DNA from 2 places in the Lysinibacillus sp. NPDC056959 genome. Region 2 is predicted to be linked to the other one. Evidence: riboswitches for the same ligand, from Rfam matches in the RefSeq annotation. Region 2 holds a riboswitch; the other holds the start of a gene.
What was found. A riboswitch is a leader RNA that binds a small molecule or an ion and turns the genes downstream of it on or off. The one in region 2 is predicted to bind FMN.
Positions count from the first base shown of each region.

Region 1: linked by a shared signal. The riboswitch ahead of ACFTQ7_RS13445 (ECF transporter S component) and the one ahead of ribE (riboflavin synthase) in region 2 are both predicted to bind FMN.

Region 1 covers NZ_JBHURE010000010.1:46,773-50,207, forward strand. Annotated here, with positions in the region: gene ACFTQ7_RS13440 (sodium-dependent transporter) at 1-1,212, opposite strand, end outside; gene ACFTQ7_RS13445 (ECF transporter S component) at 1,386-1,973, opposite strand; FMN riboswitch at 2,198-2,386, opposite strand; gene ACFTQ7_RS13450 (RNA polymerase subunit sigma) at 2,681-3,435, opposite strand, start outside.
Region 2 covers NZ_JBHURE010000004.1:192,039-195,473, forward strand. Annotated here, with positions in the region: partial or broken gene ACFTQ7_RS24875 (methyl-accepting chemotaxis protein) at 1-26, shown strand, start outside; gene ACFTQ7_RS07160 (HAD-IA family hydrolase) at 99-716, opposite strand; FMN riboswitch at 1,214-1,339, shown strand; FMN riboswitch at 1,600-1,725, shown strand; gene ribE (riboflavin synthase) at 1,919-2,557, shown strand; gene ribB (3,4-dihydroxy-2-butanone-4-phosphate synthase) at 2,578-3,204, shown strand; gene ribH (6,7-dimethyl-8-ribityllumazine synthase) at 3,410-3,435, shown strand, end outside.

The DNA of each region.
Region 1 (3,435 bases), on a different contig from region 2:
TTTATCAACTACATATGCAATAAAGATAGCAATCAATAAGTTACCTATCGGAAGCATTAAATTAGAAACTAAAAAGTCAGTTGCATCAAAAATTGTTTTTCCAAAGATTGATACATCCGCTAATGTACTTGATGAAAGCGCTGCAGGAATCGCCGCAATAAAGACAACTACACCTAGTAACATTGTCAACGCAGAACGAGACATACGCCCTTTCTCTATAAATGCCGCTACGATAATTTCATATAAACTGAAGGAAGAAGTTAGCGTTGCGAATAAAAATAATAATAAAAACATCGCTAAAAATAGTTCACCAAATGGCATTTGACTAAATGCTGTTGGCAGAACCATAAATAATAAGCCTGGACCAGACGCTGGTTCTAAATCAAAAGCAAATACAACAGGGAAAATGGCTAATCCTGCAAAAAACGATACAAGCACCGTGAGAAGAACAACAGAGCCCGCAGAATTCGGTAAGCTTACATCCTTCTTTAAATAGGAGCTGTACGTCACAAGACAAGAAAACCCTACCGCTAAACCAAAGAAGGACTGCCCTAATGCTTCTAATATAGCCTTACCAGTCATATTGGAAAAGTCAGGCCACAAGAAGAATTTAACTCCCTCCATTGCCCCATCTAATGTTAAAGCCCGCACAACAAGCACAATAAACATAATAAATAATAAAGGCATCATCCACTTATTAGCCTTCTCTATACCATTTTGCACACCAAGTGAAATGACTAGTACATTTACTAGCGTAAACAATCCTAAACCTAGTAGCGTAATCCAAGGTGTCCCTACAACTTCCCCAAATAGTTTACTTGGATCATTAGCAGGATCAATAACTGCCCCACTCACACCTAGGCCACTATATATAAAAATCCAACCTCCCACAACACTGTAAAAAGTTAATAATAAAAAACAACCGAGTACACCCATACGACCAACCCAAGCCCAGCCTGTTTTCGTCGGTGTAATTTTTTTATATGCAGTCACAGCCTCAGACTGTGTACCACGACCTAAAATATACTCTGATAATAACATCGGTAAACCAATCAACAATGTAAATAGAACAAAAATAAGGAAAAATGCTCCCCCACCACTTTGTCCAGTAACATACGGCAACTTCCATATTGCCCCTAGCCCGATTGCAGCTCCCGCTGATGCTAAAATAAAGCCTAGTTTACTAGACCACTGACTCTTTTTTTCACTCATCTCTTCAAACTCCTCTAACATTCTAAACTCTTCCTTATTTTACATGAAAATAGTAATCTAGACTAGATTATTTCTATTTGTTACTTTTGCACAATAATATCCAGCATATCCATCATTCTATCTATCCAATATAAAAAACCTCGAGCACTTAACAGCTCGAGGTCTCATCCATATTATTTTGTTATATACATAGAGCGCTGTTGATGAATCCATTTGCGCATTGTTGTAAATAGTAATGCCATGATGAACGTTATTAAAATACCCTTAATAATGTTAAATGGCAAAATACCAGCTACGATCATTTTATATAGTGAATCACCTACGACAGGCTCCATACCTAAAAAGTAAGTGTACATAGGTAAAAATACTGCATAGTTAAGAATGCTCATTCCTACTGCCATTATGATTGTACCTGCAGCTAAACCTCCGACAAGACCTTTAACTGTCTTGACGCGATTAAAGACAAAGCTAACTGGTAAAATAAATAAAACACCTGTTACAAAGTTCGCGATATGACCTACTGGTACTCCTGTTGGCGTACCTGAGAAAATCCAGTCCAACACATTTTTAAAGAATTCTACTAAAATACCAGCTACAGGTCCCATTGTGATCGCTGCAAGCAATGCCGGCATATCACTGAAGTCTACTTCCAAAAACGCTGGAAATGGCGGAATAGGGAAATTAAAAAGCATTAACAAAAACGAAATACTGCTCAGCATGCCAATCGTAATAAACGACTGAAGTTTAACATTTTTCTTCATAGTAAACTCTCTCCTCTTTGCTGATTCAATCTCGCAAGAAGAAAGGTTACGACCACATCAATTCTTATTATGAAAAAACCCTTATGCAAAATAAGCATAAGGGAGAATAGGCATGATTAAAGAAACGCCATTAATTAACTATTGTTGAGCATACGCTGCGTAAAGCCACAACGAAAAAAACGCTCGTACATAGCTAAATTCATAACAATGAATGACGATCGCACCTCCATCTTCTCCCATCCAGACTTTAACTGTCGGCCTTGGAATTACACCAAGTCAGCCATGCAAAAAAATATTTGCACAGGTCGCGGGCTGAAGAGTTTTTAGTAAATTATTCGAGCTAATGAAAGACATTAGCGATTTACAACTCTATTACCGCCGGTCGGGATTTCCACCCTGCCCCGAAGATGAATCAATATTTTTTTATTTCATAGCCTTACTATAATGAATTACGAAGGAAAAGTAAATAGCTTTGCTTAAAAAAATCCGATTAAACTTGTATGTTTTACAAATACCCGCAATAGTCCCATCTTTAAAAGTTAAGGGTTTACTATCATCCCCGTTGATTGTTATTCTTCACCAATCGGGCTTTTACCATCCTTTGATCTCCCCCTAAACTAACAAGAGCATTCACGCCCGTATAGCGGCGAGAATGCTCCAAGAAATTCACTTATAAAGTTGCGTTCATTTATTTGTTGTTTCACCATTTATGGCATATATCGTTTATTGGCTCCTACAGGCTTTGGTAAGAAATTTTTCAAATCAAATCCTTCCCAACTCTCCTGTACAACATTGTCTAGGCGTACTTGTTGATCAAAGCTTGCAGCAGTTAGCATCATTGCTTCAATTAATTGGGTTGCACGAATCACGTCCATTGTCGTTAAATCAAGCGGCTCGTCGAATGTAACAATAACGCCTTCTGCTACCTCTTTTACAGTGTATGTTATATTTTCCGGTATGACTGGAACGTATGCATTATCATTTTTAGCTCGCATATCAACAAGAGCTTCTGTTACAGTGGAAAAAGTTTTACGAGAATCGGGTGATAAATATTCAACTCCATTTTCATCTTTATATAAATAATAATTAAAATGATTTGAGCTCGTTAATGCCATAGAATTACTGGCCTCTTCTTCATTGGAAAGCTCGGATTCTGTATCATTAAGTTTTCCAAATTCGATATCTTTATACTCTGAGTCTGAGAATGTATCCTGTATAGTCCCTACATATTCTCCAGAATCTTTAGCAGCAACATCATAATCATTTTGCTCCGGCAATACATGAACAAGTTGATCGCCCTTCTCCTTCAATTCTCCTTTATATGGATGATAATTAGTAAAACCATTTGCTTCCTCATCAATTTTTGGCGCATACTTTTCATACATTTGTAATGTTGTAGGTTTTTTCTTCCCAAAATCAGTAGCCACTCGTTCATTTGGAATAATATACGTCATCGGTACGC
Region 2 (3,435 bases):
TGCATATAAGCGAAGTAAAGGCCTAATAACTTCAAGCAATTATGCCTCAGCATAATTGAATAGGATAATAGCAAATTAATCGCTATTATCCTCATTGTCTAAATAATAGTCAAAATTTCTTGTGGTGTAGCAACTTTGTAATCGGGTTCTTCTTGTTGCACAACTTCAAAAGAGTCATATCCCCAACCAACCCAAATAATAGGCACTCCCGCTTTTTTGCAGGCTGCGATATCTCTTTGTTCATCACCAATGTATAAAACTTCTGATGGTGTAATGCTTGTGTCCTTTAAAAATTTCTTGATCACTTTATCCTTTCCAAAAATTCGGTTTGAACAAAGAACATCCGACACACAATGAATGCCGTTCATTTTTAGAAATTCTAAAATATTCTCCTGTGAATTGGAGGAAATGATAAGTATTTTATAGCCTCTTTTATCAATTTCCATTAGGACTTCCTTCATACCGTTATAAAGATGAACATCATTTAATGACTGGCGATATAAGCGATAAAATTGAGGTAAAATCATCGGCAATTTATACATAGGAAAGTCGAATAATTTACTTCGTTCCGCTATAGATAATTTTTTCAACGATTCAATTTCCTTTAACTCTATTCCTTTAAATTTATATTTTTGCGCAATTGTATTCCAAGCTGATGCTAACACTGCCGTAGAATCTGCCAATGTTCCATCAAAATCAAAGATAATATATTTCATGTAAACTAACTCCTTTATAATCTAGTTGTAAAGACGTTTAATTTTTAAAAATGTTACTGCCTATACTTAAAAAAATGACATGATTATACAGGATATGAAACAACGGAGTACAAATAACTCTAGATGAGCAATTTTTTCACTAATAATTATTTTTGGATCATCACCATAATTTGTGGTTGATTCGGGCGCTTTGTTGTTGTTGTTGTTGCTGTCGCTACGCTTTCGCACAGATAAAACATTTGCTGTCGCTACGCTTTCGCACAGAGCAAAGCTTCCTAGAGGCATCCGATGAGCTGCTTAAGGCAATGGATGTTTATTGTGCGAAAGTGAAGTGCTAACGTAACGTCAGCAACAACAGGATGGCCACAAAGGTCAGGACGTGATGTAGTCTAGTCCTACATGTGAATGGGGCATCATGACAGAAACTTACAATTGATTTTGAGATTTATCTGGATAAATTAATTAAGTAGTGGTATCGTAAGAAATAGCTAAATAAAAATATCCTTCAGGGTAGGGTGAAATTCCCAATCGGCGGTGATGAAGCAATTCAAAGTCCGTGAGCGCAAGCTGATTTGGTGCAAATCCAAAACCGACAGTTATAGTCTGGATGGGAGAAGGGTAAAAGTAAGACCTTTTTAAATTCGCTTGAGTTTATAAGGTTTATTTGATTATGCTTTTATGTAAACTACTTCCCATCGTTTAAGTTGGGAAGTTTTTTTATCTTTATTTAGTAGATGTTTGGACACCCACTAAATAAAGATAAAGCCTCCGGTGGATATCACGGACTTTGAAAGGAATGAATTGTGCTGGTACAATTCAAAATCCTGATGCAATTACGCCAAGGCGAAATTGATTTATTATTTAGCTAACAAATTGAATAGCAGTAGTTCTTCGGGGTAGGGTGAAATTCCCAATCGGCGGTGATGAAGTAATTCAAAGTCCGTGAGCGCAAGCTGATTTGGTGCAAATCCAAAACCGACAGTTATAGTCTGGATGGGAGAAGAACGATGAGATGGTAGCCTAAGGAAAAATTTTGTATCCTTAAGGTTTATTTGTTGACGTCTTATTTATATGAACTCCCAAACCCCTTTAATCAAAGGGGTTTTTTATTTGAACAGAAATTTTTGATTGAGGGAGGAGGTACATAGGGCTCCAAAAATGGATAATTAAGCTTAGACCAATGAATGGAAGTGGGTGAAAAAATGTTTACAGGAATTATTGAGGATATTGGTACCGTAAAAACCTTGCAAAGCGATAGAAAAAGTATGGAAATCACTGTTATTTCAAAGAAAATGGTAGAGGATGTAAAGCTTGGGGATAGTATTGCGGTCAATGGTGTTTGTTTAACAGTCATATCTTTTAATGATCAGGAGCTTACGATGGATGTAATGCCTGAAACGGTAAAGGCAACAAATTTACAGCAGCTAGCAATAGGAGATCCAGTAAATTTAGAGCGCGCTATGTCAGCGAATGGGCGATTCGGTGGTCATTTTGTATCTGGGCATGTAGACGGAGTAGGGAAAGTAGTACGAAAGCGGCCGTTAGCAAATGCAGTTTATATTGATATAGAGCTATCAAAGGAGTTAACGAGTTTCTGTATTCCAAAGGGCTCCATCACAATTGACGGAACGAGCTTAACAATCTTTCAAGTTGAGAAAAACGGTGTCACAGTATCATTGATACCCCATACGTACAAGGAAACAATTTTAGGTATGAAGAAAATTGGTGATCTCGTCAATGTCGAAACCGATTTAGTAGGAAAATACATTTTACATCAACTTAAGTATGGTCAGGAACCGCCGGCCATCACAAAAGACTTCTTAGCACAAAACGGATTTTAACCAACAAGGAGGTGGCGAAATTGCTACATTCGATTGAAGAAGCAATTGAGGATTTAAAGCAAGGAAAGATAATTATTGTAGTAGATGACGAGGATCGGGAAAATGAAGGGGACTTACTAGCACTTGCGGAATTTATGACACCTGAAACGATTAACTTTATGGCTACCTATGGAAGAGGCCTTATATGTACGCCAATTTCCCAGCAGCTTGCACAAAAATTAGCATTAAACCCTATGGTTAGTGTGAATACAGATAATCATCAAACAGCATTTACCGTTAGTATTGATCATGCTGACACAACTACTGGAATTAGCGCCTTTGAACGGGCAATGACTATACAGAAAATGCTCGAACCACAAGCTAAAGTTGCGGATTTTCGTAAACCAGGCCATGTATTCCCACTAATAGCAAAGGAAAATGGTGTATTAGAGCGTAGGGGACATACGGAAGCTACAATAGATTTGGCAAAGCTTTGTAATAGCGTTCCAGCAGGAGTTATATGTGAGATTATGGGCGACAATGGCAAAATGCTACGCTTTAATGATCTCGTTAAATATGCAGCACAACATCATCTAAAAATGATTTCAATTGAAGCATTGGCAACATATCGTCAACAAATAATGGAAGAAAACACAATGACTATATAAAAAAGGTTATCACCAAAAGTTGTGGATGATTTTTGTTAAAAACGTATAAAGTTAATCTTCGTTCTGGCTTGTTAACTCCTTGGGAATCAACGAAGGCTAAAAGAATCACGTCCTGTGGTAAGACCTTCGAGACGAACCTCGGTGCCGCTGCACGAAAATCAACCACACGAAATGGTGATGAGCCATAAAAAAGGAGAAAAGAAAAATGGTTAAAACATTTGAAGCACAATT